Regions from separate parts of the Amycolatopsis sp. NPDC049688 genome, predicted to be linked through region 1. Evidence: riboswitches for the same ligand, from Rfam matches in the RefSeq annotation. Region 1 holds a riboswitch; the other holds the start of a gene.

Region 1 (15,640 bases):
CGGCTGTCGGCCTCCTCGTGCCCGAGCCGCCGGGATCCGGTGACGAAGTCGGCGGTGCCGTCGACGACCGGGCGCACGAGCGCTTCGAGCTCGCTGTTGTCGTACTGGCCGTCGGCGTCGGTCGTCACGACGTACTCGGCGCCGGCCTCGGCCGCGAGGTGGTAGCCGAGGCGCAGCGCGGCGCCCTGACCGCGGTTGCGCGGCGCGACGCAGACGTAGGCGCCGTGGTCTTCGGCGATCGACGCCGTGTCGTCGGTGCCGCCGTCGACCACCACCAGCACGTCGACCGGCATGCCGAGGCACTGGTCGGGCATCTTTTCCAGGACTTCGCCGATGCCGCCGGCCTCGTTGTAGGCGGCGATGACGACGGTCAGCGGTGCCAGCTGCAGGCCGGGGTGCCGGCCGCGGAAGTCGTTGAGAGCACCGGCGTCGACGTCGTCGGGGAAGGCCGCGAGCCGCTTCCGGCTCGCCGATGTCAGCGTGGTGAAGCCGAGCGCCCCGGCCACCGGCAGCAGCACCAGCGCCGGGATCTGGTAGCGCCAGGAGAACAGGAACACCGCCGAGGCGAAGAGCAGCACCAGGCCGGCCGACGCCGCCAGCAGCGCGCCCGCCTGGGCCCGGTCCAGGGGCTTCTTGCGTCGGAACACCGGCAGCAGGCCCAACACCGCGCCGATGCCGAGTACTCCGCCCGAGACGTAGCCGCCGCCGAGCTGGTAGTCGCGCAGGATCTTCGCCAGGGGCTGGTCGACGTGCGCGACGACGCCGTCGTTCTGCAGCGTGACCAGGTCGATCAGCGACTGGTCGGCCCACTGCGGGTAGGTGAGCTGGAACTGCCATCGGTCCAGCGGGACGTCGGCCGGGTCCTGCTCGCGTGTCCAGGCGAAACTCTTGGCGAAGTCGGTCAGGATCGCGTCGGCGACGTCGCCGGGCTGGGCCTTCAGGACGGCGATCGCGAACTCGTGCGCCAGTGCGACTTTGTCCGCGCCCGGGGGTAGCGGGCCGGGCCAGTTCGGGTCGAGGTCGGCGTGGGTGTAGTTGTCGACCAGGCGCGTTTCGCGCGGCTCGGCCGGGCAGAACACCTGCACCTCCGGGGCGAGGTGCAGGTTCGCGCAGTCGGCGACGGCGGCGGTGCGGCCGTAGAGCATGTTCCCGGACGGCCCGGTCAGGCCCCACTTCCCGGTCTCGGCATGCACCCGCGCCGCATACGGGACCAGCACGGCGAGCAGGCCGAGGAGGCCGGCGCCGGCCCGGCGCCATCCCGCCCAGTGCCGCCACGCTCCCCCGGCGACGACCAGGAACACCAGCAGCGGCAACGCCAATGAGATGCCGATCAGCCGGGTGAGCACGCCGAAGCCGAGCAGCAGGCCCGCGGCGCCGGCGCGCTTCCAGCCCGGGGTGCCCCACCCGAGCAGCAGCCAGAGGAGCCCGAGAAGGACCGCCTCGAAGGTCACCTCGGACATGATGTTCTGCTCGATCTGCAGCTGGTAGGCGTCGAGCAGCAGCGGGACCGCGGCCAGCGCGCCGACCCACGGACGGCCGCCGAGGCGCAGGACCAGCGCGTAGACGCCGATCGCGATCAGGACCCCGCCGGCGTGCTGCACCGCCGCGACCCAGGCCAGCCCCCCGACGGCGAGCAGCGGGCGCAGGACGAGGTCGTAGCCGATCGGGTTCAGCTGGTCGGCGCGCAGCGCGTGCAGGTTGTCGATGTACCGGAACGAATCGATGTACAGCAGCGCCGGCCGGTAGGCGAGCCAGGTCAGCACCCGCAGCGTGATCGCCGGGACGAGGAGCAGGAGGAGCAGCCAGTGCCGCCGGAGAAAACCGCTCACCGGTTCGCGAGGCCGGAGAAGTACTTCCACGCCGTGGCGAGACCGTCGGTGAGCGAGACCTCCGGCCGGTAGCCGATGGTCTCCGCGCTGGCCGAGATGTCGACGACCACCGCCGGCATCTCGCCCGCCGGGGCCTCGACGTGCTCGACCGGCAACTCGGCCCCGGTCACCTCGCGCACGGCGTCGATCATTTCCAGCACGGACACCGAACAGCCGGCGCCGACGATCGCGCGACCGGAGTGGCCGCTGTCCAGGGCCAGCAGGACGGCGCGGACGACGTCGTCGACGTGCACGAGGTCGCGGCGCTGGCGGCCGTCGCCGTAGACCTTGACCCCGCTGCCGGTCAGCGCGGCCCGCATCATCCGCGGCACGAAACTGTCCTTGTGGGACATTCCCGGGCCGTAGACGTTGGTGAACCGCAACGCACACGTCGTCATGCCGTACGCCCCGGCGTACCCCGACAGCAGCATCTCGCACGCCGCCTTGGTCGCGCCGTAGGGCGTCAGCGGGCGCAGCGGCAGATCCGGGGTGATGGTCGCCGAACCGACGTTGCCGATCACCGCGTTGGTCGAGGCGAGCAGGAACGCCGGCACCTCGCGGCGGCGGGCGAGTTCCAGGAGTTCCTGGGTGACGAGGACGTTGTCGGCGAAGGTGTCCTCGGGGAGCTCGACCGACTTCAGCACCGACGTCAGCGCGGCGAGGTGCACGATCCCCGCGGTCCCGGGCGTCACGGCCTCCTCGCGGACGGCCGCCTCGCGCAGGTCACCGGTCACCACCCGGACACCGGCGGTGTCTTCGGGGAAGGGGATCCGGTCCACGACGGTGACCGGCACGTCCCGGTCGCGGAGGGCGCGCACGACGGCCCGGCCGATGAAGCCGCTCCCGCCGGTCACGACCACGGACGTCCGATCAGGACCGTGCCTGCTCACCATGGGCGTCAACCTACCCCGCGATCCTGTGACCGGTCCGCGAAGGCCTCCGGCGGCGGGCAGGAGCAGACCAGGTTCCGGTCGCCCGCCGCGCCGTCGATGCGCCGGACCGGCGGCCAGATCTTCGGCGTGCCCGGGCCGGCGGGGAACACCGCCGTCTCGCGGCTGTACGGCCGGTCCCATTCGCCGGCAACGCACCGCGCGGTGTGCGGCGCCTGCCGCAGCGGCGAATCCTCCAGGGGCCACTCCCCCGCCGCGACGCGGTCGATCTCGCCGCGGATCGCGATCATCGCGTCGCAGAAGCGGTCGAGCTCGGCGAGGTCTTCGCTCTCCGTCGGCTCCACCATCAGCGTCCCGGCGACGGGGAACGACATCGTCGGCGCGTGCAGCCCGTAGTCCGCCAGGCGCTTCGCGACGTCGTCGACCGTGATGCCGGTGGCCTTCGTCAGCGGCCGCAGGTCGAGGATGCATTCGTGCGCGACCAGGCCTTCGCGCCCGGCGTACAGCACCGGGTAGTGACCGGCGAGGCGGCGGGCGACGTAGTTGGCGTTGGCCACCGCGACGAGGGTCGCCCGGCGGAGGCCGTCGGCGCCCATCATCCGGACGTAGGCCCACGAGATCGGCAGGATCGACGCGCTGCCCCACGGCGCCGCGCTGACCGGGCCGACGCCGGTGGCCGGGCCGGCCGCCGGCTGCAGCGGGTGGTTCGGCAGGAACGGCGCCAGGTGCGCGCGGACCCCGATCGGGCCGACGCCGGGCCCGCCGCCGCCGTGCGGGATGCAGAACGTCTTGTGCAGGTTGAGGTGCGAGACGTCGGCGCCGAACCGGCCGTACTGGGCGACCCCGATCAGGGCGTTGAGGTTGGCGCCGTCGACGTACACCTGACCGCCGGCGGCGTGCACCGCCGCGCACACCTCGCCGACGGTGTCCTCGTAGACGCCGTGCGTCGACGGGTAGGTCAGCATGATCGCGGCGAGGTCGGCGCGGTGTTCGTCCACAGTGGACTTCAGGTGGGCGAGGTCGATGTTGCCGCGCTCGTCGCACCGGACGACGACCACCCGCATGCCCGCCATGACGGCGCTGGCCGCGTTGGTGCCGTGGGCGCTGGCCGGGATGAGGCAGACGTCCCGGGCGTGCTCGCCGCGGGAGCGGTGGTAGGCGCGGATGGCGAGCAGGCCGGCGAACTCACCCTGGCTGCCGGCGTTGGGCTGCAGGGAAACGGTGTCGTAGCCGGTGATCCGGGCGAGCCAGGTGGCGAGGTCGGCGACGACCTCCAGCAGGCCGGCCGCGTCCCCGGCGGGCGCGAAGGGGTGCAGCCCGGCGAATTCCGGCCAGGTGACCGGTTCCATCTCCGCGGTGGCGTTGAGTTTCATCGTGCACGAGCCGAGCGGGATCATGCTGCGGTCGAGGGCGACGTCCTGGTCGGCCAGCTCACGCAGGTAGCGCAGCATCGCGGTTTCCGAGCGGTGCGCGTGGAACACCGGGTGCGCCAGGTACCCGCTCGTCCGGCGCAGCGGGACCGGGAGCGCGTCCGCGGTGTCGGCGTCCAATCCGTCCACATCGGACACCGAGACGCCGAACGCCTTCCACACCAGCGAAAGCCGTTCACGGGTCGTGGTCTCGTCGCAGGCGACACCGACGTGGTCGTCGTCGGCGAGCCGCAGGTTCACGCCGAGGTCGCGGGCCGCCGCGACGACGGCGGCCGCGCGCCCGGGCACGGTCGCGGTGACGGTGTCGAAGAACTCGCCGTGCCCGACGTCGACGCCGCCCTCGGCGAGGCCGGCGGCGAGCACGGTGGCCATCCGGTGGGCCCGCAGCGCGATCCGGCGCAACCCGTCGGGGCCGTGGTACACGGCGTACATCGCCGCCAGCACCGCCGGCAGGACCTGCGCGGTGCAGATGTTCGACGTCGCCTTCTCGCGGCGGATGTGCTGCTCGCGCGTCTGCAGGGCGAGCCGGTAGGCCGGGTGGCCGTCGGCGTCGCGGGAAACGCCGACGAGCCGCCCGGGCAGCTGCCGTTCGAGGCCCTTCCGGACGGCGAGGTAGGCGGCGTGCGGGCCGCCGAAGCCGAGCGGGACGCCGAACCGCTGCGTCGAGCCGACGGCGACGTCGGCACCGAGTTCGCCGGGTGGCCGCAGCAGGGTGAGGGCGAGCGGGTCGGCGGCGACGACCACGGCCGCGCCGTGCTGCTTCGCCTCGCTGATGGTGAGGTCGAGCTCGTGCACCGCGCCGGACGCGCCCGGGTAGGACAGGAGGATGCCGAAGAAGTCGCCGCCGAGCCCGAGCCCGGTCAGCCCCTGGGACAGGTCCTCGACGACGAGCTCGATCCCGAGTGGTTCGGCCCGGGTCCGCAGCACGGCGAGGGTCTGCGGCAGGGTGTCGGCGTCGACGACGAACCGGGACGACGCCGCCCGCCCGGCCCGCCGGACGAGGGTCATGGCTTCGGCGGCGGCGGTGGCCTCGTCGAGCAGGGAGGCGTTGGCCACGGGCAGCGCGGTGAGATCGGCGATCACGGTCTGGAAGTTGAGCAGCGCTTCCAGGCGGCCCTGGGAGATTTCGGGCTGGTAGGGCGTGTAGGCGGTGTACCAGGCGGGGTTTTCCAGGACGCCCCGCCGGATGACCGGCGGGGTGACGGTGTCGTGGTACCCGAGCCCGATCATCTGCGCCATCGGCCGGTTCCGGGCGGCGAGTTCCCGCAGTTCGGCGAGGGCCTGCGCTTCGGAGGCGGCGGGCGGCAGGTCGAGCGGCTCCGCGGACTCCCGCAGCGACTCGGGAACGGCTCGTTCGGCGAGTTCGCCGAGGGAGGCGACGCCGATGACGTCGAGGATGTGCCGGAGGTCTTCGGGACCGGGGCCGATGTGCCGGTCGGCGAAGGGAATGCCCTGTTCCAGGGAGGCGAGTGACGGATCCACGATGGCCTCCTCCGATCGGCGGTGTCCACCGCAGGATTCCGGCGAGCGCCTTGCGCGAGCAGACCTCGCCGAATCCGAAGGAACCCTCCCCGCTCTGTCTGACCCCTAAGGGCGCCTGAGAGTTTCGCCCGTAGGTTGACCCGGGCTTGCACCGTCGGCGGGGCCATCAGGGTGTGTCCTGACGACCCGCTTTCCAGAGGCGTCTCGTCCGCGCGGTCCAGGGTGCCTGAGAGGTTCCGGGGAGGATTTGCTCCTTCGGCGCCGAGCTCAAGGTGTGGCTCGGACTCTCCCGCGCGGATTCGTCGACCGCACGGTGAACCTTACTCTGTCCGCCGCAGCGGTGATCACCCGGTCTTGCGGGCGTTGCGGCGCTGGGTGAGTTCGTCCGGTTCGTGCGTCTCGACGATGCCGCCGTCGGCGCGTTCGGCCGGGAACTCGTGGATGGTGCCGCTGATTTCCTGCATCGCGCCGCTGACCGCGATGCCGAAGACGCCCTGGCCGCCCTGGAGCAGGTCGACGATCTCCTCCGGGGAGGTGCACTCGTAGACCGTGGTGCCGTCGGAGAACAGCGTCACCCGGGCCAGGTCGCGGACGCCGCGGACGCGCAGGTGGTCGACCGCGACGCGGATGTTCTGCAGCGAGACGCCGGTGTCGAGCAGCCGCTTGACGACCTTGAGGACCAGGATGTCCTTGAACGAGTACAGCCGCTGCGAGCCGGAGCCGTGCGCGGTGCGGATGCTGGGTGCGACCAGTTTGGTCCGGGCCCAGTAGTCGAGCTGGCGGTAGGTGATGCCGGCGATCTGGCACGCCGCCGGACCGCGGTACCCCACCAGCTCGTCGGGCAGCGAGTTGTCGGGGAACAGTTCCCCCTGCTCACCAGTCGCGACCTCGACAGGCTGCTTCTCGGAACCAGCCTCGACCACGCAAGCCTCCCCTCGCCCGACCTGACGGCCGGCGAATGACAGCCGGACGGTCCCAGGAGCGGGACCCGCCGGAGATCAACCGCCACGGTCCGGCCCCAGACCGTGAATCACACCGTGGCGATTTCCCTTCTTCGACGGTAAGCGCCCGGACAGTGCCGGTCAACGCGACGCGCGGCAAGCCTCAACGGTCGGCTGAGCCTTTGAGCCGTTCGCCGTACCCCCTACGGCGTGATTCAAACACCTTGACAGAGTTACTCAGCCGAGTAACTTTTTACTCATGCAGGTAAACACTGACCTCATGGCCGAGATGGGCCTCAGCGTCACCGAGGCCGCGCGCCGGGCGCAGATCATCGGCGCGACCATCGGCGTCCTGGCCGATCTCGGCTACCGCCGGACCACCTTCGCCAAGATCAAGGAGCGCGCCAGGCTCAGCAGCACCCGGCTGATCTCGTACCACTTCACGAACAAGGCCGGCCTGATGCAGGCCGTGCTCAGCACGGTCGTCGAGACGAAGGGTGCGTTCCTCACCGAACGCACCGGCGGCGGCCTCGACCCGGCCGACCGGCGCGGCTACCTGCGGGCGCACATCGAGACGTCGATCGCGTTCCTGCGGGCGTACCCCGAGTGCGTCCGGGCGCTGTCGGAGCTGGCCGCCAACGCCGACGACGCCGACGGCTGGGTGATGACGAAGGTGCTGGTCGACGACCTGCGCGTGCACGGCCTGGCCCGCCAGCTCAAGCAGGGCCAGGCCGAGGGCGTCTTCGGCGTATTCACGCCCGAGGTGATGGCGATGTCGATCGCGCAGGCCGTCGACGGTGTCGCCGCGGCCTACGCGGCCGACCCTTCGCTGGACCTCGAAACGTACGGGCGCGAGGTGGCGGACACGTTCGTCAAAGCGACGGCGCCTTGAGGGCCCGGTCGAGCCGGTCCTCGATGCGGGCCTTCGGGAACGCGCCGACGATCGTCTCGACCGGCTCGCCGCCGCGGAAGAGGATCATCGTCGGCAGCGACATGACCTGGTAGGAGCGGGTGGTTTCCGGGTTCTCGTCGGCGTTGATCTTCCGGACGGCGAGCTCGCCGTCCCGCTCGGCGGCGAGCTGCGCGAGCACCGGGCCGACCATCCGGCAGGGGCCGCACCAGGTGGCCCAGAACTCGACGAGCACGGGAACGTCGCTGCTCAGCACGTCGGCGAACGTGCGGTCGGTGACTTCGAGGACTTCGGACACGGCGGGCTCCTTCACGGGCGCGGGGAATCGGGCACGGCACACGGATCGGGCGCCTGCCGGGCGAGCGCGGCGGCGAGCTTGGCGGCCAGTTCGCCGCGGATGCCGCCGAGGCGGGCGAGCAGGGCGTCGGCTTCTTCGAGCTTGCGCCGGTAGACCTCGATCGAGTTCGCGCAGGAATCGCCGGTCTCGTGCCCGCTGCGCAGGCATTCGACGAAGGGGCGGGTCTCCTCCAGGGTCAGGCCGACCGTCTGCAAGGTCTGGATCTCCTTGACCAGCTGGAGGTCGTCCTCTCCGTACTCGCGGTAGCCGTTCGCCGAGCGCCGGGCCTGCAGGAGGCCCTGGTCCTCGTAAAACCGCAGCGCACGGGTGGTGGTACCCGTGCGCTGCGCAAGTTCTCCGATCCGCATGCCTTCGACGCTAGACGTTGACGTCCACGTCAAGGCAAGTTCCCCTCGCCGCGGCGAGGGGACCGCTCCTCAGATGTCGGCTTCGATGGCGAAGGTGTTGCCGTCCGGGTCCTGGAACCAGGCGATCCGCCCACCGCCGGCCCGGGCGGTGATCCCCTTCGCGTCGTGTTCCAACCGGTCGTAGCGGGTGAACTCGACGCCGGCCGCGATGAGTTCGCCGACGACCTCGTCGATGTCGTCGACGTACCAGGTCGCCAGGGTGGCCGAGCTCTTCCCCGCGGTGCCGGACTGGTACACGTTCAGCGCCGGTCCGCCCCCGGATCCGTAGGTCCGGCTGCCGTCGGCGACGTGGGCGCTCGGGCCGGACTGCAGCGCCCGCAGACCGAGCTTGCCTTCGTAGAACTCGACCGCCCGGTGGATGTCGGACACGGCGATCGAAGCTCTGACCTGGTGGGCACTCAGGGACATGAGGCCCCTCAGGTATCTGCTCCGCGGAAGTCTTCCGGGGAAACCGAGTCGAGGAACTCGCGGAACTTCTCGACTTCGTCTTCCTGCTCGTCCGGGATGATCAGGCCGGCTTCCTCCAGCACCGAGTCCACGGCGTGGATGGGGACGCCGATCCGCAGGGCCAGCGCGACCGAGTCGCTCGGCCGGGCGGACACCCGGATGTCGCCGTCGAAGACGAGCTCCGCGAAGAAGGTGCCCTCCTTCAGGTCGGTGATGACGACCTGCTCGAGCTCCCGGCCGAGTGCTCCGATGACCTCTTTCAGCAGGTCATGCGTGAGCGGGCGGGCCGGCCGGACCCCCTGTTGCTCCAAGGCGATGGCGGTGGCTTCGACCGAGCCGATCCAGATCGGCAGGTACCGTTCGCCTTCGGTCTCCCGCAGCAACAAGATCGGCTGATTCGCGGGCAGCTCGACCCGCACACCGACGACGCGCATTTCGCTCATCGGGCTTCGCCTCCCTCTCGTGCACACGGGCTGCAGCGCTGAACCGGCTTCACGCCCTCACTCCCGACGCTACCCGTCATCCGTGCGCTGTGCTCGCTGTCCGGACTCTCTCGGTTCGCCTGCCGCAAACCCGTCCCTTCACGGTACGGCATGCGGTGCCGAACATTCAGTCATTGACATGGGACCGCAAAGAGGATCTCACTGCCCCGTTATCGATCAACACCCGGCGACGCCACGGATTCCGGCCTTGACGAGCAGCGTGTGCAGGGTCACGGACAGGGCCGCGAGCTCCCGCACCACTTCGTCGGCCCGGGACTTGGCCTCCGGGTCGCGGTGCCGGTACACCGGCGTCACGATCTGCTCCAGCAGCCCGACCTCGCGGTCGGCCGCGGCGCGGAACGCGCGCAGGTGTCTCGGTTCGATCCCGAATTCGGTCATCGCCTTCACCGTCCGCGCGACCAGCACCGCGTCCGGGTCGAAGAACCCGGCGGGACCGGGCCGGACCAGGCCGTACTGCTGCAGCTCGGCCAGCGCCCCCGCGTCGATGCCCGCCTGTTCCAGGAGCTCCTCCTGGGTCAGGCGCAGCTCCTTGCCCGCGGCGAAGTCGTCCGCCACGGGCAGGCCGACGTTCTCGGCCGGCGCGTCGATGGGCACCAGCCGGCGCGGCGGGCGGGGCAGGGCCGCGGCGGTCCCGTTGCCCGAGTCCGCCGCGTCCAGCTGTTCCTTGATGACCTTCAACGGGAGGTAGTGGTCCCGCTGGGCGGCCAGGACGAACCTGAGACGCTCCACGTCCGCCGCGGCGAACTGCCGGTACCCCGAAGGCGTCCGGCCCGGCTGGACCAGGCCTTCGGCTTCGAGGAACCGGATCTTGGAGATGGTGACATCGGGGAAGTCGCCGCGCAGCTGCGCGAGAACGGCCCCGATGCTCAACCCGTCACGTTGTGGCCGTCCGGCCGCCGTCACTGCGCCCCCTGGCCCCCGTGCCCCGGGCCGGTCAGGAAGACCAGGCGGAACTTCCCGATCTGCACCTCGTCGCCGCCGGCGAGCACGGCCTGGTCGACCGGCTCGCGGTTGACGTAGGTGCCGTTGAGGCTGCCGACGTCGATGACGACGAACTCGCCGCCCTCACGCCGGAATTCGGCGTGCCGGCGGGAGACCGTGACGTCGTCGAGGAAGATGTCGCTGTCCGGGTGCCGTCCGGCGCTGGTGGTGTCGCGGTCGAGCAGGAACCGCGAACCCGCGTTCGGCCCGCGCTTCACGACCAGCAGGGCCGAACCCGGGGGCAGGGCGTCGACTCCCTGGACCGGGGCTTCCGGGGCGGGCTCGCGACCTTCGGCTTCGGCCAGGAAGTCGGCCCGGAAGACAGAGGTCCGCTCCGGAGACTGCTCCGGGGGAACGCCGCCGGGCCCGTCGTTCGTGCTCACCTGAGCTCTCCTCCACACATGCTGTGTTGCCAGTACTCAAGAACGTGTAGCTGCCAACGTACCGTGCCTGATCGATTCTCCGAGCCCCGGCTCCCCGAACCGGCGGAGCGGGCTTCAGCCCTTGGTCAGGGCGTCGTACGCCTCGGCTTCGAGCAGCGCTTCGAGCCCGGCGGGGTCGTCGAGCCGGATCTCGATCAGCCAGCCCTCGCCGTAGGGGTCGCTGTTGATCAGCTCGGGCGAGTCGGCGACGGCGTCGTTGACCGCGACGACCTCCCCGTCGACCGGCGCGAACAGCTCGGAGACGCTCTTGGTCGACTCGACCTCGCCGAAGACGTCGCCCGCGCTCACCTGCCTGCCGACCTCGGGCAGGTCGACGAACACGACGTCGCCGAGCTGGTCCTGCGCGTACTCGGTGATGCCCACCCGGACGAGCGTCTCCTCGCGGGTGGCGACCCACTCGTGGTCCTCGGTGTAGCGAAGCTCTTCAGGAGCGGACACCGCGGTCCCCTTTCATGCCCTCACTGGCGAAACGTGCTGCGCGAAGTCTTACACCCACACGGCCCAGCCGCCCGCCACGACCCGGCGAAAGCTCACTCTGCGGGTTCGCGGAGGGCGTTGCGTGCCTGCACGACGTAGAGGACACCGGACCAGACGTAGAGAACGGCGCCCCAGATGGTGAAGGCGTACCCGATCGGCCGCGCGACCGCGGCGACGCCGGAGCCACCCTGCGCGAGCAGCAGGAACGGGAAGGCGTACATCAGGACGAAGGTGGCCCCCTTGCCGAGGTAGGTGACCTCGGGCGGCGCGAACCCCCGGCGGCGCAGCGTCATGACGCAGACGCCGAGCACGGCCTCCCGCAGCACCAGCGGGACGACCACCCACCACGGGATGATGTCCCGGACGAGGAAGGCGATCAGGGTGGCGAGGATGTAGAGCCGGTCGGCGGCGGGGTCGAGCAGCTGCCCGAGGCGGGACATCTGGTTGAGCCAGCGGGCGAGCTTGCCGTCGAGCCAGTCGGTGAGGGCGCTGAAGACGAGCAGTGCGAGGGCCCAGCCGTCTTCTCGGGGGCCGAGCAGGAGCCAGAGGAAGACCGGAACGCCGGCCAGCCGCAGCAGGGAGAGGATGTTGGGGACGTTGAGCGCCTGCCGCAGCAGGGAGGGCTCGGCGGTACCGGGCTGAGCGGCGGGTTCGGGGGCGGCTGTGCTCACGGGGCCATTAAACAGCGGAGGGGTGGCGGGGCGCCCGGTGGTGCGGTGCGGGGTCGGGGCCTGAAGGGCAGGGTGCGGGGCCTGGTTGGTGGGCCGGCGCCGGCTGGGACGGGGCCGGGCCTGGCGGCGCGAGGTTGCGGCCCCTTGCCGGGCCTGCGCCAGGTGGGAAGTGGCCGGGCTGACGGGGCGAGGCGGGCGGCCTCAACCGACTGGGAGCGGCCGCGGCTGGCAGGGCGAGGCGGGCGGCCTCCACCGACCGGGGCTGACGGGGCGGGGCGGGCGGCCTCCACCGACCGAGGCTGACGGGGCGGGGCGGGCGGCCTTCACCGACCGGGAAGCGGCCGCGGCGGGCGGGGGCGAGGCGGCCGGCCTCCACCGACCGGGCGGACGGGGCGTGCGGGCTGCACCGGCCGGTGAGCGGTCGGGCCGGAAGTACAGGGGGTTCTGTCTGCCGGACCTGCGCCAGCCGTGCCGTGGCCAGGCCAGGCGCCGCAGGGTAGAGGCCCCATGCCTACGCCGGCCGTGGCCGGCCGTGGAGCGGCCGGGACCTGCGGTGCAAGGTGAGGCGCTCACCCAACCTGCCGAAACCGTCCGCCCGCAGCCCTGGTTGCCGGGCCCGCGCCGGCCGAGCACCGGCCCGGGCGGGCGGCGCCGGCAGGGCATTGCCCGACCGGCACCGGCCCAACCCCCGGAGGACGATCCCCGGCCCACCCTCCCCCAGCCAGGGCGGCCAGGGCGGGCTCAGCTGGCCCGGCGGTGGCTCCACCCGCGGCGCTGCAGCTCCGCGCTGGTCAGCGACTCGGGGCGGCCGCGGTAGTCGGTGCCCATCCAGCGGGCCCGGCCCGCGCGGCCCTCGAGCACATACGGGCGGCCGCAGCACCAGACCACGGTGCTCGGGACGGTCGGCGGACTGGACGGGTCTTCGGTACTGGTCACAGCGTCGGCGTTCATCGCTCTCACGGATCTCGGGACGGGTGTCGGGGACGGGGAAGCTCGTCGGCTCCCACCAAGATCTTCGGCTCGCCGGGCCGGATTGTTAACGGGAACGGCCGGAATTAGACCGATCGATTCTTGATCGCAGCGGGAGGTTTCGGAGCGTGAACGGAATGTTAACTGTCCATTGTGGACACCAATTCGGCGGCCACCGGACCGGGGCGCCACGCCGCTGGAGTAATCTCCGGCACACCCGTGGGCGCGTCGGTCCGCGGGGCCCCGGCCCGGATGGGCCAGAATGACCGGGCCAGCCAGCCGGGGAGGAAGGATCGCGGTGCCCCACCCGACCACCACGAAGACGTGGCTCGTGGCCTGCCTCGCCCTGCCCGTGCTCGCGGCCTGCTCCGGCGGCCCGGCCGCGCAGGCGCCCCCGGCGCCGCCCTCCTCGACCGCCTCCGCGCCCGCGACGACGCCGACCGGCACCCCGCCGCCCCCGCCCGCCGCTGCGGACGGCTCCGAGGCGCCCGCTCCGGTGTCCAAGCCGTCCGGGCCGCCGCCGTCGGTGCCCGGCTCCTGCGGCACCGTGACCGCCGCCAGCGGGCTGACGCTCTACGTGTTCGACAGCGGCTCCGCGGGCGTCAGCTGCGCCGCCGCGACGAAGCTCGTCGGGGACTTCCACCGCAAGATCGCCGGGCGCCAGGGCGCCGGCTCGAACGACGCGGTGAACGAGACCGTCGACGGCTGGCTGTGCGCCTCCGGGCCGCCCGCCGCCCAGGGCGGCACCACCTGCACCAAGGGCGAGCAGACGGTGTTCGCCGCCGTCGTGCCGTCCGAGTGAGAACCCGTTCCGTCCGCTCCTGAAGGGCCCATGAAGACTCTCGCGTACCCCCTGCTGCTCGTCGCCGCGACCGCCGCACTGGCCGGTTGCGGTGGTGGCGACCCGGCCCCCGCCGCGCCCTCCTCCTCGGGGGCGGCCGTGCCCGCCGCCGCCGCGGCGGCCGCCTCGACGGCGCCCGGCGTGCCGTGCGGCGACGTCACCGGCGCGGGCGGCGCCAAGACGGCGGTCGTCGCGCACGGGAAGGTCGACTGCGCCGCGGCGAGCCAGCTGCTGAAGGACTACTTCGCGAAGCTGACCCCGGCCGAGGCGAACGACGCCGACGGCCCGGGCCCGATCGCGATCGGCGAGTGGACGTGCGGCAGCGGGGCGAACGACCCGGTGACCGCCTGCTCGACCGAGGACGGCCGCCAGGTCGAGGGCACCCGCAGCTGACGTCAGGACTTCAAGTCGGGGAAGTCCTCTTCGCGGTACTCGGTCCCTTCGCCACGCTTCGGGTCGCTCTCCCGCCCGCGGAGCTCGACGCGGCGGATCTTGCCCGAGATCGTCTTCGGCAGCTCCGCGAACTCGAGCCGCCGGATCCGCTTGTACGGCGCCAGGTGCTCGCGGCAGTGCGCGAGGATCGACCGCGCGGTCGGCGCGTCCGGCGCGAAACCGGCGGCCAGCACGACGTACGCCTTGGGCACCGCGAGCCGGATCGGGTCGGGGGCCGGCACCACCGCCGCCTCCGCCACCGCCTCGTGCTCGATCAGCACGCTCTCCAGCTCGAACGGCGAGATCCGGTAGTCCGACGCCTTGAACACGTCGTCGGTGCGCCCGACGTAGGTGATGTAGCCGCGTTCGTCGATCGAACCGACGTCCCCCGTGTGGTAGAAGCCGTCCGCGAAGGCCGCCGACGTGCGTTCGTCGTCGTCGGCGTACCCGGTCATCAGGCCCACCGGCCGGTGCGCGAGGTCCAGGCAGATCTCGCCCTCCGTCGCGCGCTCGCCGCTGACCGGGTCGACCAGCGCCACCACGAAGCCGGGCAGCGGGCGGCCCATCGACCCGGGCACGACCTCCTGGCCCGGCGTGTTCGCGATCTGGACGCTGCTTTCGGTCTGGCCGAAGCCGTCGCGGATGGTGACGCCCCACGCCTTCTCGACCTGGTCGATCACCTCGGGGTTGAGCGGCTCGCCCGCGCCGACGACCTTGCGCGGCGGGGTCTTCAGTGCCGTCAGGTCGGCCTGGATGAGCATCCGCCAGACCGTGGGCGGGGCGCAGAAGCTGGTGACGCCGCACCGGTCCATCTGCGCCATCAGGGCACCCGCGTCGAACCGGCTGTAGTTGTAGAGGAACACCGTCGCCTCGGCGTTCCACGGGGCGAAGAAGTTGCTCCACGCGTGCTTCGCCCAGCCGGGCGAGGAGATGTTCAGGTGGACGTCGCCGGGTTCCAGCCCGATCCAGTACATCGTGGACAGGTGGCCCACCGGGTACGAGACGTGCGTGTGCTGCACCAGCTTCGGCTTGGCCGTCGTGCCGGAGGTGAAGTAGAGCAGCAGCGGGTCGCCGGCCTTCGTCGGGCCGTCCGGGGTGAACTCGGGCGACTCGGCGAACGCGGCCGAGTACGGCTGCCAGCCCTCGACCGGCTCCCCCACCGCGATCCGCGTGTAGTCACCCTCGACGCCGTCGAACTTCGGCGCGTCCACCGAGCGGACGACGACGTGCTTCGCCGCGCCGCGCTCGACGCGGTCGGTGAGGTCGGCCGGGCCCAGCAGCGTCGACGCCGGGATGATCACGGCGCCGAGCTTGATCGCGGCGAGGATGGTCTCCCACAGCTCGCCCTGGTTGCCCAGCATGAGGATCAGCCGGTCGCCGCGGCGGACACCGAGGCCGCGCAGCCAGTTGGCGACCTGGTTGGACCGGCCGGACATCTCCGGGTAGGTCCAGCGGTTCTCGCGGCCGTCCTCCTCGACGATCCACAGCGCGTACCGCTCCGCGTTGGCCGGATCGTGCGCGACCACGTCGAACCAGTCGATCGCCCAGTTGAACTCGTCGAACTCCGGCCAGGCGAAGTCGCGGTACGCG
Region 2 (15,640 bases), on a different contig from region 1:
GCTCATCTACGGTGGCCGCGAGGTCGACAACCTCTACGCGTTCGACGCCGAGGGCAAGGCGCTGACCGAGGTCTACCTCTACGACGAGGACGGCAGGCCGATCACGGTGACCCGCTACGGCTGCGAGCGCGCGAGCGGTACCCGGCAGAAGATCGGCCAGGACAACCGGTTCCCGCGGCCGAAGATCGACCAGGGCGTCACCGACGACCAGGGCAACTTCAACGGCTACAACGGCTACCGCGGCGCCTGCCGCGAGATCGCGGAGGTGCCGTTCAACGCCGCGATCCCGAAGGTGACGGCCCCGCCGGCCACCACGGCACCGACGCCGGCACCGACGCCGACGAGGTAAGGGGACCGGGCGCCAGGAGCGGAGGCGGGGGGCCGCTCCTGGCGTTCACCTGATCCGAACGCGCGCGAAACGTCCCGCCAACGCGGGCGTGCTGAGCTGGGCGGGTGCTTCCGGAAGCCTTCGCCCCGCGGACCCGGGTGGTCCACGGGTACGAGCGCGCGTACCGGATGGCCGGGCGCGGCCCCGCGCTGCTCTTCCTGCACGGCATCGGCGACGATTCGTCGACGTGGCTGGACCTGCTGACGTCGCTGGCGGACGACTTCACGGTCATCGCGCCCGACCTGCTCGGCCACGGCTTTTCGGCGAAACCGCGCGCGGACTATTCGGTCGCCGCCTACGCGTGCGGCATGCGCGACCTGCTGACCACCCTCGACGTCGACCGGGTGACGGTCGTCGGCCACTCCCTCGGCGGCGGCGTCGCGATGCAGTTCGCCTACCAGTTCCCGGAACGCTGCGAACGCCTGGTCCTGGTGGGCTCGGGCGGGGTCGGCGCGAGCGTCCACCCACTGCTGCGCCTGGCCGCGGCGCCGGGCGCGGGGCTGCTGCTGCCGCTGCTGGGCGTCCCGCCGGCGTTGCCGGTGCTGCGCAGGGTGGCCGGGGCGCTGCGGATTTCCGACGACCTCGACTACGTGGTCACCCGCTACCTCCGCCTGGCCGAGCCGGGCACGCGGTCGGCGTTCCTGCGGACTCTGCGCTCGGTCGTCGACTGGCGCGGGCAGGTCGTCAACATGCTGGACCGGTGCTACCTCACTCGGGGGATCCCGACGCTGCTGGTGTGGGGCACGGAGGACCGGGTGGTGCCGAGCGGCCACGCGCTGCGCGCGCACCGGGCGATGCCGGGCAGCCGGCTGGTGCTTTTCGAAGGGGCAGGCCACTTCCCGCACCGGTCGGCGCCGAAGCAGTTCCTGGAGATCCTGCGCGAGTTCCTGGCGGAGACACCGCCGGCCGAGTACGACCGGGCGCGGTGGGGTGAGCTGCTGCGGGCGGGCCGCCCGGAGGAGCCCTCCGCGGTCGCCGATGTGCCCGACGCGCCGACGGTGTCGTCGGGCACCTGAGCAGCCCCCGTTTTCCACGCTACCGGCGGCCACCGACGGTTCCGGGCCGCCGGTGGGATCGGTGTGGATGATCGGGGTGTCGGCTCGGCGTTGTGGACAACCCGGGTCCCACCGGCCGCGGATCTCCGGAACTGTCGGACCTTCCCGGTAGCGTGGAATCGGGGGCTGCTCAGGGGCCGGGGGACTGCTGCGGAGCGGGGCCGCTCGGACTCAGCGGTTGTTCGTTGCGGGGGTCGCTCCGACACCGCGGGTGCCGGGGTCAACTGGGCACAGGGCCTCTCGGGCATGACGGCTGCCTGGGGCGCGGGTCTGCTTGGGTGCGGGGCGCGCGGGCATTGCGGCCGCTCGGACCCGCAAGCTGCTCGAGCACGGGGCTCGGCACAGGGGCCGTCCAGACATGTCGGCCGCCCGAACACGGCCGCCGGACACGGCAAAGGCCGCCTCCCAGGGGAGGCGGCCGCGGATCTCCGGAACTGTCGGACCTTCCCGGTAGCGTGGAATCGGGGGCTGCTCAGGCACGACGAAGGCCGCCTCCGGGGGAGGCGGCCTTCGAACTCGAATCAGTGGCCGAACGCGCTGCGCGCCGCGAGGTCGGCCAGCAGGGCGCGGCCCTTCTCGGCGTTGCGGGGCTGGGCCAGGACGTCGTAGCGGCGGGCCACCAGCTGGCTCTGCGAGACGAACCCGCGCTTGTTCCGGTTCACCGCGTAGCCCAGTGCGCCGAACAGCAGGTTGAACCCGAGCCCGGCGACCAGGCCGATGACGATGGGCACCAGGCCGGCGCCCGGGTTGAGCAGGCTGAGCATCAGGCCGAGGAACAGGCCGAACAGCGCACCGGACGTCGCCGCGCTGCTCAGCACGCGGCCCCACGACATCTTGCCCGCGACCCGCTCGACGAGCATCGGCTCCACGCCCACGATCGTGACGTCGGTGACGGGGAAGTCGGTGCCCGCGAGGTGGTCGACCGCGCGCTGGGCCTGCTCGTAGGACTCGTACGAACCGATCGGCCAGCCGGTGGGCATGGTCGGCAGCTGGGGCCGGGCCTGCTGTCCGATCGTGCTCTGCTGCGTGAATGCTGTGGTCATCGATCTCACCTCTCTTGCCCTGTCCAACGTGCGAGGGCCCCGGTTTCCTCCCGGCCGGGTGAATTCACAGACTCTTCTCAGCCGGGCAAGCCGGACAATCCGGCCGCCGCGGCAATGGTTCAAAATGATACCTTTGTTCCGGTTGACCCCGCCGAGCTCACCGGGTAGGAAGGATCGGCAAAGGATTCATACCAAACCTTTGGGGCGACGGATGGCACGCAGGCGAGGCATGCTCACGCTCGACGAACTCCGGGCGCGCGTGGACGCGGGCACGATCGACACGGTGCTCGTCGCGCTCACCGACATGCAGGGCAGGCTGCAGGGCAAGCGCTGCTCGGCCGAGTACTTCCTGGACGAGGTCGTCGGCCACGCCACCGAGGCCTGCAACTACCTCCTCGCCGTCGACGTCGACATGAACACCGTCGGCGGCTACGCGCTTTCCTCCTGGGACAGCGGCTACGGCGACTTCGTGCTGCGCCCCGACCTCGAGACGCTGCGCGAGATCCCCTGGCACGAAGGCACCGCGCTGGTCCTCGCCGACGTCGAGCGCGTCGAAGGCGGCCCCGTCCCGATGTCGCCGCGCCAGATCCTGCGCCGTCAGCTCGACCGGCTCGCCGAACGCGGGCTCGCCGCCTTCGTCGGCACCGAGCTCGAGTTCATCGTCTTCGACGACACCTACGAGAGCGCCTGGGACAAGCGCTACCACGGTCTCAAGCCCGCCAACCAGTACAACGTCGACTACTCGATGCTCGGCACCGCGCGGCTGGAGCCGCTGCTGCGCCGCATCCGCAACGACATGGCCGGCGCCGGGCTCTACCCGGAGTCCGCCAAGGGCGAGTGCAACCCCGGCCAGCAGGAGATCGCCTTCCGCTACACCGACGCGCTCACCACCTGCGACAACCACAGCGTCTACAAGAACGGCGCCAAGGAGATCGCCGCGCAGGAGGGCAAAAGCCTCACCTTCATGGCGAAGTACAACGAGCGCGAGGGCAACTCCTGCCACATCCACATCAGCCTGCGCTCGACCGAGGGCCGGGCCGTCCTGGCCGGGGACGGCGAGCACGGCTTCTCGACGCTGATGGAGCAGTTCCTCGCCGGCCAGCTCGCCGGGCTGCACGAGCTGACCTACTTCCTCGCGCCGAACATCAACTCCTACAAGCGGTTCGTGCCCGGCAGCTTCGCGCCGACGGCGATCGCGTGGGGCACCGACAACCGCACCTGCGCGCTGCGCGTGGTCGGGCACGGCGAGTCGCTGCGCGTCGAGAACCGGGTGCCGGGCGGGGACGTCAACCCGTACCTCGCCGTCGCCGCGCTCATCGCCGCCGGCCTGCACGGCATCGAGAACGAGCTGGAACTGGAAGAGCCGTTCACCGGCAACGCCTACAACTCCGGCCGCGGCACCGTGCCGACGACGCTGCCCGAAGCCGCCGCGGCGCTGGCGGAGAGCGGCCTCGCGCGCGCGGCCTTCGGCGACGACGTCGTCGACCACTACCTGAACGCGGCGAAGATCGAGATCGACGCCTACAACGCCGCCGTCACCGACTGGGAGCTCGTCCGTGGCTTCGAACGACTCTAGGCCCGTCATCGGGCTGACGTCCTACCTCGAACCCGCGAAGTTCGGCGTCTGGGACACCGAAGCCGTACTGCTGCACCGGGTCTACGTCGACTGCGTCATCACGGCCGGTGGCATCCCGGTGCTGCTGCCGCCGGTGTCCGACGCGCACGAACGGCTGGTGTCCACTGTGGACGGGCTGGTGCTCACCGGCGGCGCCGACGTCGAACCCGCCCGCTACGGCCACGAGCCACACCCGGCCACCTACACCCGGCCGGCGCGCGACGCCTTCGAGTTCGGCCTGTTCGCAGCGGCCCGGCGCGCACGCAAGCCGGTGCTCGGCGTGTGCCGCGGCCTGCAGGTGATGAGCGTCGCCCTCGGCGGCACCCTGACCCAGCACCTGCCCGAAAGCGGCACCACCGACCACCAACCCGCGCCGGCGACGTTCGGCCGGGGCACCGTCACGCTCGCCGAAGGCAGCCGGGCGGCGGCGATCCTCGGGCCCGAAACCAAGACGCTCTGCTACCACCACCAGGCGATCGACCGGCTCGGCACCGGCCTGGAAGCGGTCGGCTGGGCGGCCGACGGCACCGTCGAGGCCGCTGAACTCCCTGGTGAGTTCATCCTCGGCGTCCAGTGGCACCCCGAGCAGGACAGTGACGACGTCCGGCTGTTCCAGGCTCTCGTCGAAGCGAGCAAGGAGAGGCGATGACCACCTTTGACGTCCTGAACCCGGCCACCGAGGAGGTGGTGCGGAGCATCCCCCTGACCAGCGCCGAGGAAACCGACGCGGCGATCGTCCGCGCCCACGCGGCCTTCCCGGCCTGGCGCGACGTCACCCCCGGCGACCGCGCGCGCCTGCTGCGCCGGTTCGCCGATGCCGTCGAGGCCGACATCGAAAACCTCGCGCGGCTGGAGGTCGAGAACTCCGGGCACACCATCGGCAACGCCCGCTGGGAAGCGGGCAACGTCCGCGACGTCCTCAACTACTACTCCGCCGCCCCGGAACGCCTGATCGGCCAGCAGATCCCGGTGCCGGGCGGCGTCAACGTCACCTTCCAGGAACCCTTGGGCGTGGTCGGCGTGATCGTGCCGTGGAACTTCCCGATGCCGATCGCCGGCTGGGGGTTCGCGCCCGCGCTCGCCGCCGGGAACACCGTCGTCCTCAAGCCCGCCGAGCTGACGCCGCTGACCGCCGTCCGGCTGGGCGAGCTGGCGCGCGAGGCGGGCATCCCGGAGGACGTCTTCCAGGTGCTGCCGGGCAAGGGGTCCGTGGTCGGGCAGCGGTTCGTCGACCACCCGGCCGTGCGAAAGGTCGTCTTCACCGGCTCCACCGAGGTCGGCAAGCAGATCATGGCGGGCTGCGCGGCGCAGGTGAAGCGCGTGACGCTGGAGCTCGGCGGCAAGAACGCGAACATCGTCTTCGCCGACTCCGACCTGGAGAAGGCCGCGGCCACCGCGCCCTACGGCGTCTTCGACAACGCGGGCCAGGACTGCTGCGCCCGGTCCCTGATCCTGGTGCAGGCGAGCGCGTACGACCGGTTCATGGAGCTGCTGGAACCCGCCGTGCACGGCGTCGTCGTCGGCGACCCCGGCGACGAGAAGACCGAGATGGGCCCGCTGATCTCGGCCGCGCACCGGGAGAAGGTCGCCTCCTACGTCCCGGACGACGCGCCCGTGGCGTTCCGCGGCTCCGCGCCCGAAGGCCGCGGCTTCTGGTTCCCGCCGACCGTCCTCACCCCGCCGGACCTGCGGCACCCGGCCGCGGCGGAAGAGGTCTTCGGCCCGGTCGTCGCCGTCGTGCCGTTCGCGGAGGAGGCCGACGCGATCCGGATGGCCAACGCGACCGAGTACGGCCTGTCCGGGTCGATCTGGACCCGCGACGCCGGCCGCGCGTTCCGGGTTGCGCGCGGCGTCGAATCCGGCAACCTCTCGGTGAACTCGCACTCGTCGGTGCGCTACTGGACGCCGTTCGGCGGCTTCAAGCAGTCCGGCCTCGGCCGCGAGCTCGGCCCGGACGCCGCCGCGGCGTTCACCGAAACCAAGAACGTCTTTCTGAGCACGGAGGAGTAATGGTCCAGCGTTTCGAAGGCCGCGTCGCGGTCATCACCGGCGGCGCCAGCGGCATCGGGCTCGCCTCGGCCCGGCGCCTGGCGAGCGAAGGTGCGAAGGTCGTCATCGCGGACCTCTCGCCGGTCGAGGGCAAGGCGGCCGCCGACGACATCGGCGGCGCGTTCATCCAGACCGACGTCACCGACGCCGAGCAGGTCGAGAACCTGTTCCACAGCACGGTCGAGCAGTTCGGCTCGGTCGACGTCGCCTTCAACAACGCCGGGATCTCGCCGCCGGAGGACGACTCGATCCTGACCACCGGCATCGAGGCGTGGGAGCGGGTCCAGCGGGTCAACCTGACGTCGGTGTACCTGTGCTGCAAGGCCGTCCTGCCGCACATGCAGCGGCAGGGCAAGGGGTCGATCGTCAACACGGCTTCGTTCGTGGCGGTGATGGGCGCGGCGACGTCGCAGATCTCCTACACCGCGTCCAAGGGCGGCGTGCTCGCGATGAGCCGCGAGCTCGGCATCCAGTTCGCGCGGGAGAACATCCGCGTCAACGCGCTGTGCCCGGGCCCGGTGAACACGCCGCTGCTGAAGGAGCTGTTCGCGAAGGACCCGGAACGCGCGGCGCGCCGCCTGATCCACGTCCCGGTCGGCCGGTTCGCCGAGCCGGAGGAGATCGCGGCCGCGGTGGCGTTCCTGGCCAGCGACGACGCCAGCTTCATCACGGCGTCGCAGTTCCTGGTCGACGGCGGGATCTCCGGCGCGTACGTCACGCCGACCTGACAAGCTGGCGCGGTGACGGGACTGATGCCCGGCCAGGACGAGGTGCTCGGCTACTTCGAGACGCTGTCGAACTGGGGCCGGTGGGGCGACGACGACGAGCGCGGCACGCTGAACCACATCACCGACGACGTCCGGCTGGCGGCGGCGCGAGCCGTGCGCCACGGCCGGAGCGTGTCGTGCGCGTGGGAGGTGGCCGTCCCGGAAGAGATGGAGCGCTCGACGACGGCGTGCCCGTGCTTCGCCGACCTGCCGGGTGCCGGGACCATGCCGATTCCCGGGTTCCGCAACGACCGGCACTGGGGCTACTCGAACGAGCGGCTCGGCATCCTGTTCCACGGCAACACGATCACCCACCTCGACTCGCCGTGCCACATCTTCTGGGACGGCAGGATGTACAACGGGCGGCCGCACTCGCTGGTCGACGCCGAGACGGGAGCGGCGTGGGGAGCCGTCACGGCGGCGGCGGACGGAATCGTCACGCGGGGAGTCCTGCTGGACATCGCGAAGGTCCGCGGCGTGCCGTCGCTGGAACCGGGCGACGGGGTGTTCCCCGGCGATCTCGAGGAGGCCGAGCGCCGCCAGGGTGTCCGGGTGCGCTCCGGCGACGCGGTACTCCTGCGCACCGGCTACGGCCGCGTCCGGCACGAGTCCGGTCCGTCCGGCGAGTTCACGCAGGCCGGCTGGCACGCGTCCTGCCTGCCGTGGCTGCACGAACGGGGAGTCGCGCTGATCGGCGCCGACACGCCCACTGACGTCCAGCCGTCGGGGTACGACGACCTGGCGATGCCGGTGCACACCGTGGGCCTGGTGGCGATGGGCCTGTGGCTGCTCGACAACTGCGACCTCGAGGCGTGCGCGACGACGGCCGCCGAGTTCGGCCAGTGGGACTTCCAGCTCGCGATCGCTCCGGTCCGCTTCGCCGGGACGTCCGGAAGCCCGGTCAACCCGATCGCCACGTTCTAACGCCTGGTCTTCTTCTTGACGTCGTAGACCTCCCGCAGGTAGCGCCAGGCGGCGTTGAGCTTCTTGCGCTCCTCGGAGATCTCCTTCTCCCGGCGGCGCAGGATCCGGGTGGCGACCTCGGAGGCGAGGAACGCGCCGGCGGCGAAGGTCAGCACGCCGACGATCAGGGTCAGGGCGATCACGGTGGTGGTCATGGTGACCAGCGTCGGGCGCCCGTGGGCGATTCGTCCCTGCGCAAAGCTAGCGGGTTTCGTTAGCTTTGTGAGGTGACGCACTGGCGCGCCGACGACTGGGCGGAAGCGGTCCGGGCCGGGATCCGCTCCCGCGGTCTGTCCCTGGACGAGGCCGCGCGGCGCATCGGCGTCCCGACGTCGACGCTGCGCAGCTGGATCGAGCACCGGCACGCGCCGAAAGTCACCGTCTTCGACCACTGGGCCCAGCTCGCCGAGGTCACCGGGGTGAGCGAGGCCGAGCTGCTGCGCGTCGCCGGCGTTCTGCCCGAGTCGCTGGCCTCGCCGGTGCACGTGGCCCAGGCGGCGAAGGCGCTGCGGGAGGGCATCGACCGGGCCGGGCAGTTCCTCCGGCAGGCCACCGCGCTCGTCTACTCCTCGCCCGGCACGCAGGTGGCGAACGCGATCGCGGCGTCGCCGGTCGACTGGGAGATGCGGATCCGGTCGGCCACCCGCGGCGACGAGGTCCGCGTCACCTACCACCACTACGTCGGGATCGTGCCGCCGCGGGACTTCCCGTACGACGACGCCGAGGTGCGGCGGATCATCGAGCACGACGTCCTCGGCGAGCTGTGGCGGCCGCTCGGGCTGTACTGGCGGGTCGCGGAGGTGCACGACTGGCACGAGCCGCCGCGGCTGGTGATCCAGGTGCCCGAGCAGGAGGCGACGCGGCCGCCCGTGCCGTCGCCGGTCGTCGCCGCGCCGCCGGTGGTCGTGCTGTCGCCGATCTGGGGCTACGGCGAGCTGCTGGCGTCGCTGGTCGCCGACGGGCTCGGGTTCGGCAACGTCGACTTCCGCTACTCCGGGCTCCCGGACGCCATGGCCGACCGGGTCCGGGTCACCGCCCGTGAGCTGGCCGAACCCGCGCCGCGGCTGGTGCACTCGGTGCCGCCGATCATGCTGCTGCACGGCCTGGCCGTGCCGGACCTGACCGGACGGCTCCCGGTCGTCGTCCGCTACGGCCCGAAGATGCGCGCCCGGGCGGCCCGCATCTACCGGTCGGCGCTGCTCGAGGCGGGCTTCGACGACCCGCTGGAGGGTGCGCGGGCGATCGAGAAGGCGATCGCGGTCCCGCCGGGGTGCACGTATTTCGAGGTGACGCTGGCCGACGAGGACGTCTTCGACGGCGACCGGCCGTCGCTGGACCGCCTCAACGACGCGGTGGCCTGGCACGCCGAGCAGATCGTCGAGCAGGTGCTGCTGGGCGCCGGGCACCCGCCGGTGCCGGTGGGCGGCCCGTTGAAGCGCCTGGTCCTGCCGTCGGGCCGGGTCCGGCGGCCGCCCGCGCTGGCGGGCAGCGTCGTGCGTCGAACCGCGATCGAGGACTGATGTGGTGTTGCCCGGGTGAAGTAGACGCCCGCGGGACGGGCCGGGTACCGTAACCGCCACAACTGCAGATCGGGCCGTAGAGCCGAGGCGGGAGAGCCCTCACGAACGTGGTGGGGCACCGAAGGAGCAAACTCCCCGGAATCTCTCAGGTACCTGCTACCGCTTCGCGCGAGGCCACTCTGGAAAGCAGGCGCACCCGCGCCTCACCCAAGGTGAAAGCCGTGTCGCCCACGGTGAAACTCTCAGGTGCCATGACAGAGGGGGAGTTCCAGCGCACCGCTGTGTGCCCGGCCTTAGGAGCTCCCGATCACTTCCACGCAGTTCGACGCCCGCCACATCGGCCCGTCCGAGGCCGAACGCGCCAAGATGCTCGCCGAGTGCGGCTACGGCAGCCTCGACGCCCTCGTCGGCGCAGCCGTCCCGAGCGCCATCCGCGCCACCCGTGACCTGCGGCTCCCGCCCGCCGCGTCCGAAGAGGACGCCACCGCGGAGCTGCGCGCCCTCGCCGCGCGCAACCGGCCGATGACGCAGATGATCGGCCTCGGCTACTCCGACACCGTCACCCCCGGCGTGATCCGCCGCAACGTGCTGGAGAACCCGGCCTGGTACACCGCGTACACGCCCTACCAGCCCGAGATCTCCCAGGGGCGCCTCGAAGCGCTGCTCAACTTTCAGACCATGGTCGCCGACCTGACCGGCCTGGCCACCGCGAACGCCTCGCTGCTGGACGAGTCGACCGCCGTCGCCGAAGCCGTCACGCTGATGCGCCGCGCGTCCAAGTCGAAGTCGAACAAGGTCGTCCTGGACGCCGAGTGCCTGCCGCAGACCATCGCCGTCGTGCGCACCCGCGTCGAGGCCCTCGGCATCGAGGTCGAGGTCCGTGACCTGCTCACCGGCCTGCCCGAGGACTTCTTCGGCGTCGTCGTCCAGTACCCGGGTGCGTCGGGTGTGCTGCGCGGCCGCGGCTTCTACCACGCGATTTCCGAGTCGGCGAAGGCCGCGGGCGCGCTGTTCACCGTCGCCGCCGACCTCCTCGCGCTGACCCTGATCACCGCGCCCGGCGAGTTCGGGGCCGACGTCGCCGCGGGTTCGACGCAGCGCTTCGGCGTCCCGCTCGGCTACGGCGGCCCGCACGCCGGGTACATGTCGGTGCGCGCCGGGCTCGAGCGGTCGCTGCCCGGGCGTCTCGTGGGTGTCTCGGTCGACGCCGACGGCAACTCGGCCTACCGCCTCGCGCTGCAGACGCGGGAGCAGCACATCCGCCGTGAGAAGGCCACGTCGAACATCTGCACCGCGCAGGTCCTCCCGGCCGTGCTGGCCGCGATGTACGCGGTCTACCACGGCCCGGACGGCCTGAAGAAGATCGCCCGGCGCGTCCACGGCCTCGCCGCGGGCTTCGCCAGCGCCCTGCGCCGGACCGGCGTCGAGGTCGTGCACGAATCCTTCTTCGACACGGTCGTCGCGCGCGTCCCGGGCCAGGCCGCCGAGGTCCACGCCGCCGCCCGCGAAGCCGGCATCAACCTCGGCCACGTCGACGCCGACCACGTCCGCGTCGCCTTCGACGAGGTCAGCACGCCCGCGATCGCGGCGAAGGTCCTGCGTGCGTTCGGCGTCGAGGGCGAGGTCAGCGACGGCGTCGCGCTCCCGAACGGCCTGGCCCGCGAGAGCGGCTTCATGGGCCACGAGGTCTTCGGCACCCACCGCTCCGAGACGGCGATGCTGCGCTACCTGCGCAAGCTGTCCGACCAGGACTACGCGCTCGACCGCGGCATGATCCCGCTCGGCTCCTGCACCATGAAGCTCAACGCCACCACGGAGATGGAGCCGATCAGCTGGCGCGAGTTCGCCGGCATCCACCCGTTCGCGCCGGCCGAGGACGCGGCCGGGTACCACACGCTGGTCGGGCAGCTGGCCGAGTGGCTGGCCGAGGTCACCGGCTACGACAAGGTGTCGCTGCAGCCGAACGCGGGCAGCCAGGGCGAGCTCGCCGGCCTCCTCGCGATCCGCGCCTACCACCGCGCCAACGGCGACGAAGCTCGTGACGTCTGCCTGATCCCGTCGTCGGCGCACGGCACCAACGCCGCGTCCGCGGTGCTGGCCGGGATGCGCGTGGTCGTCGTCAAGTGCACCGACGAGGGCAACGTCGACCTGGCCGACCTGCGGGCCAAGGTGGACGCCCACCAGGACACCCTGGCCGCGATCATGGTGACCTACCCGTCGACCCACGGCGTGTACGAGCACGACATCGACGAGCTGGCCAAGATCGTCCACGACGGCGGCGGCCAGGTCTACGTCGACGGCGCGAACCTCAACGCCCTGCTCGGGCTGGCCAAGCCGGGCGAGTTCGGTGGCGACGTCTCGCACCTGAACCTGCACAAGACGTTCTGCATCCCGCACGGCGGTGGCGGCCCCGGTGTCGGCCCGGTCGCGGTGCGCGCGCACCTTGCGCCGTACCTGCCGAACCACCCGCTGCTCGACGCCGCCGGCCCGGAGACCGGTGTCGGCCCGATCAGCGGCGCGCCCTACGGCTCGGCGTCGATCCTGCCGATCTCCTGGGCCTACGTCCGGATGATGGGCGCGCCCGGCCTGACCGCGGCCACGAAGGTGGCCGTGCTCGCGGCGAACTACGTCGCTTCGCGGCTGGCGCCGCACTACCCGGTCCTCTACACCGGGCAGGACGGCCTGGTCGCCCACGAGTGCATCCTCGACCTGCGGCAGCTCACCAAGGAGACCGGCGTGACGGTCGACGACGTCGCCAAGCGGCTCATCGACTACGGCTTCCACGCTCCGACCATGTCGTTCCCCGTCGCGGGCACGCTGATGGTCGAGCCGACCGAGTCCGAGGACCTGGGCGAGATCGACCGGTTCTGCGACGCGATGATCGCCATCCGCGCCGAGATCGACGAGGTCGCCAACGGCCGCTGGAGCGCGGAGGAGTCGCCGCTGCGGGGCGCACCGCACACCGCGGAGACGCTGGTCGGGGAGTGGGACAAGCCCTACAGCCGCGAGCTGGCGGTGTTCCCGGCGGGTGTTTCGCGGAAGAACAAGTACTGGCCCCCGGTGCGTCGCATCGACGGCGCCCGCGGCGACCGTAACCTCGTGTGCTCCTGCCCGCCCCTCAACGCTTACGAAGGCTGACAGTGTCCAAAGAGACCTCCCTGCACGGAGTCCACAAGGGACTCGGTGCGCTGTTCACCGACTTCGCCGGCTGGTCCATGCCGGTCCGCTACGCCAGCGAACTGGCCGAGCACAAGGCCGTCCGCGAGGCGGCCGGGCTGTTCGACCTGTCGCACATGGCCGAAATCCACGTCACCGGCAAGCAGGCGGCCGACGTCCTGGACTACGCGCTGGTCGGCAACCTGACCGGGGTCAAGCCCGGCCGGGCGCGGTACACGATGATCTGCAACGCTGCCGGCGGGGTCCTGGACGACCTCGTCGTCTACCGGCTGGCGGACGAGCACTACCTGGTCGTGGCGAACGCGGGCAACGCGCAGGTCGTCGCGGATGCCCTGGCCGAGCGGGTCGCGGGCTTCGACGCGAAAGTGGACGACCGGTCCGAGACCACCGCGCTGATCGCCGTCCAAGGCCCGAAGGCCGCCGAAATCCTGGCCGCGGTCACCGACGCCGACCTGGACGCGCTCAAGTACTACGCCAGCGTCCCGGCGTCGGTGAAGGGCCACGACGTCCTGCTCGCCCGCACCGGCTACACCGGCGAGGACGGCTTCGAGCTGTTCGTCGACGCCGACGAGGCACCGGCGCTGTGGCGTCTGCTGCTGGAAGCCGGCGAGCCGCACGGCCTGGTCCCCGCGGGCCTGGCCTGCCGCGACACGCTGCGCCTGGAAGCCGGGATGCCGTTGTACGGCAACGAACTCACCCTCGACCAGAGCCCGTTCGAAGCCGGGCTCGGCCGCGTCGTGAAGTTCGAGAAGCCGGGTGACTTCGTCGGCCGCTCGGCTCTGGAAGAGCGGTCCGAGCAGGACGTCCCGCGCGTGCGGGTGGGCCTTCGCGGTGCCGGTCGCCGCGCCCCGCGGCACGGCTACAAGCTGCTGTCCGACGGGACCGAGGTCGGCGAGGTCACCAGCGGCGCGTTGTCGCCCACGCTGGGTTACCCGATCGCCATGGCGTACGTCGATCGGGCGTACGCCGAGCCCGGCACCGAGCTCTCCGTCGACATCCGGGGCAGGATCGAGCCCGTCGAGGTCGTCGCCCTGCCCTTCTACTCCCGCGCGTAAGGACTTTTCCCTGTGAGCATCCCCGAGAACCTGCAGTACACCAAGGAACACGAGTGGCTGAAGGTCGAGGACGGCATCGCCACCGTCGGCATCACCGCCTTCGCCGCCGAGTCGCTCGGTGACATCGTGTTCGTCCAGCTGCCCGACACGGGTTCGGCCATCACCGCGGGCGAGGTGTTCGGCGAGGTCGAGTCGACCAAGTCGGTCAGCGAGCTGTACGCGCCGGTCTCCGGCGAAGTCGTCGAGGTGAACGGCACCACATCGGACACCCCCGAGGTCATCAACTCCGACCCGTACACCGAAGGATGGCTCCTGAAGGTGCGTCTGACCGGGGACGTTCCGGAACTGCTCGACGCCGCCGCGTACGCCGCGCACACCCAGGAGAACTGATGACGACTTTCGACGCCCCCCTCGCCGACGTCGACCCCGAGGTCGCCGCGGCCGTCGCGGCCGAGCTCGACCGCCAGCAGTCGACCCTGGAAATGATCGCCTCCGAGAACTTCGCCCCCGTGGGCGTGCTCGAAGCGCAGGGTTCGGTGCTGACCAACAAGTACGCCGAGGGCTACCCCGGCCGCCGCTACTACGGCGGCTGCGAGCACGTCGACGTCGTCGAGCAGCTCGCCATCGACCGCGCGAAGGCGCTCTTCGGCGCCGAGCACGCCAACGTCCAGCCGCACTCGGGCGCGCAGGCCAACGCGGCCGCGATGTTCGCCGTGCTCAAGCCGGGCGACACGATCCTCGGCCTCGACCTCGCGCACGGCGGCCACCTGACGCACGGGATGAAGATCAACTTCTCGGGCAAGCTGTACAACGTCGTCGCCTACCACGTCGACAAGGAAACCGGGATCGTCGACGTCGCCGAGATCGAGCGGCTGGCCGTCGAGCACCAGCCGAAGCTGATCATCGCCGGCTGGTCGGCCTACCCGCGTCAGCTCGACTTCGCCGAGTTCCGCCGGATCGCGGACCAGGTCGGCGCGCGGTTGATGGTGGACATGGCGCACTTCGCCGGGCTGGTCGCGGCCGGGCTGCACCCGTCGCCGGTGCCGCACGCCGACATCGTCACCACGACCACGCACAAGACCCTCGGCGGCCCGCGCGGCGGGCTCATCCTGTGCCGCGAGGAGCTGGCGAAGAAGATCAACTCGGCGGTGTTCCCCGGCCAGCAGGGCGGGCCCCTCGAACACGTCATCGCGGCCAAGGCGGTCGCGCTGAAGATCGCCGCGAGCGACGAGTTCCGCGAGCGGCAGGAGCGCACCCTGGAGGGCTCGCGCATCCTGGCCGCACGGCTGTCGCAGGAAGACTGCGCTTCGGCTGGTGTCCGCGTGCTGACCGGGGGCACCGACGTCCACCTGGTGCTCGTCGACCTGGTCCAGTCCACTCTGGACGGTCAGCAGGCCGAGGACCGGCTGCACGAGGTCGGCATCACGGTCAACCGCAACGCCGTCCCGTTCGACCCGCGCCCGCCGATGATCACCTCGGGCCTGCGGATCGGCACGCCGGCGCTGGCCACCCGCGGGTTCCGGGCGGAGGACTTCACCGAGGTCGCCGACATCATCGCCGAGGCGCTGAAGCCGGACTTCGACGACGCCGTGCGTTCGAAGCTGCGCGACCGCGTCGAGACGCTGGCCAAGAAGCACCCGCTGTACGCGGACCTTTCCCGATGAGTGCTGCGCCTGAAGGCCGGAAGCTGTTGCGTTTGGAAGTTCGCAACAGTGAGACGCCGATCGAGAAGAAGCCGTCGTGGATCAAGACGCGGGTGCGGATGGGTCCGGAGTTCACGGAGCTCAAGGGTCTGGTTCGTCGTGAGGGTTTGCACACGGTGTGTGAAGAGGCGGGTTGTCCCAATATCTATGAGTGTTGGGAGGACCGTGAGGCGACGTTCCTGATTGGTGGGGATCAGTGCACGCGTCGGTGTGATTTCTGTCAGATCGATACCGGGAAGCCGGCGGCTTTGGACAGGTCTGAGCCGCGGAAGGTTGCGGAGTCGGTGCAGGCCATGGGCTTGCGG

The links. A riboswitch is a leader RNA that binds a small molecule or an ion and turns the genes downstream of it on or off. The one in region 1 is predicted to bind glycine.
Region 2: linked by a shared signal. The riboswitch ahead of gcvP (aminomethyl-transferring glycine dehydrogenase) and the one ahead of gcvP (aminomethyl-transferring glycine dehydrogenase) in region 1 are both predicted to bind glycine.

The regions. Positions count from the first base shown of each region.
Region 1 is NZ_JBFANY010000001.1:1,149,860-1,165,499, reverse strand. It holds gene AB0J55_RS04940 (glycosyltransferase family 2 protein) at 1-1,829, opposite strand, end outside; gene AB0J55_RS04935 (NAD-dependent epimerase/dehydratase family protein) at 1,826-2,761, opposite strand; gene gcvP (aminomethyl-transferring glycine dehydrogenase) at 2,767-5,670, opposite strand; glycine riboswitch at 5,874-5,972, opposite strand; gene AB0J55_RS04925 (MerR family transcriptional regulator) at 6,015-6,593, opposite strand; gene AB0J55_RS04920 (TetR family transcriptional regulator) at 6,892-7,503, shown strand; gene trxA (thioredoxin) at 7,484-7,819, opposite strand; gene AB0J55_RS04910 (MerR family transcriptional regulator) at 7,831-8,226, opposite strand; gene AB0J55_RS04905 (VOC family protein) at 8,296-8,694, opposite strand; gene AB0J55_RS04900 (bifunctional nuclease family protein) at 8,703-9,176, opposite strand; gene AB0J55_RS04895 (MerR family transcriptional regulator) at 9,393-10,139, opposite strand; gene garA (glycogen accumulation regulator GarA) at 10,136-10,600, opposite strand; gene gcvH (glycine cleavage system protein GcvH) at 10,715-11,098, opposite strand; gene AB0J55_RS04880 (CDP-alcohol phosphatidyltransferase family protein) at 11,191-11,808, opposite strand; gene AB0J55_RS04875 (hypothetical protein) at 12,550-12,759, opposite strand; gene AB0J55_RS04870 (hypothetical protein) at 13,076-13,579, shown strand; gene AB0J55_RS04865 (hypothetical protein) at 13,610-14,011, shown strand; gene AB0J55_RS04860 (AMP-binding protein) at 14,014-15,640, opposite strand, start outside.
Region 2 is NZ_JBFANY010000006.1:356,674-372,313, reverse strand. It holds gene AB0J55_RS22910 (hypothetical protein) at 1-349, shown strand, start outside; gene AB0J55_RS22905 (alpha/beta hydrolase) at 517-1,404, shown strand; gene AB0J55_RS22900 (general stress protein) at 1,965-2,486, opposite strand; gene AB0J55_RS22895 (glutamine synthetase family protein) at 2,716-4,062, shown strand; gene AB0J55_RS22890 (gamma-glutamyl-gamma-aminobutyrate hydrolase family protein) at 4,043-4,750, shown strand; gene AB0J55_RS22885 (aldehyde dehydrogenase family protein) at 4,747-6,111, shown strand; gene AB0J55_RS22880 (3-oxoacyl-ACP reductase) at 6,111-6,878, shown strand; gene AB0J55_RS22875 (cyclase family protein) at 6,891-7,841, shown strand; gene AB0J55_RS22870 (hypothetical protein) at 7,838-8,035, opposite strand; gene AB0J55_RS22865 (helix-turn-helix transcriptional regulator) at 8,108-9,400, shown strand; glycine riboswitch at 9,570-9,668, shown strand; gene gcvP (aminomethyl-transferring glycine dehydrogenase) at 9,707-12,538, shown strand; gene gcvT (glycine cleavage system aminomethyltransferase GcvT) at 12,541-13,632, shown strand; gene gcvH (glycine cleavage system protein GcvH) at 13,645-14,022, shown strand; gene glyA (serine hydroxymethyltransferase) at 14,022-15,296, shown strand; gene lipA (lipoyl synthase) at 15,293-15,640, shown strand, end outside.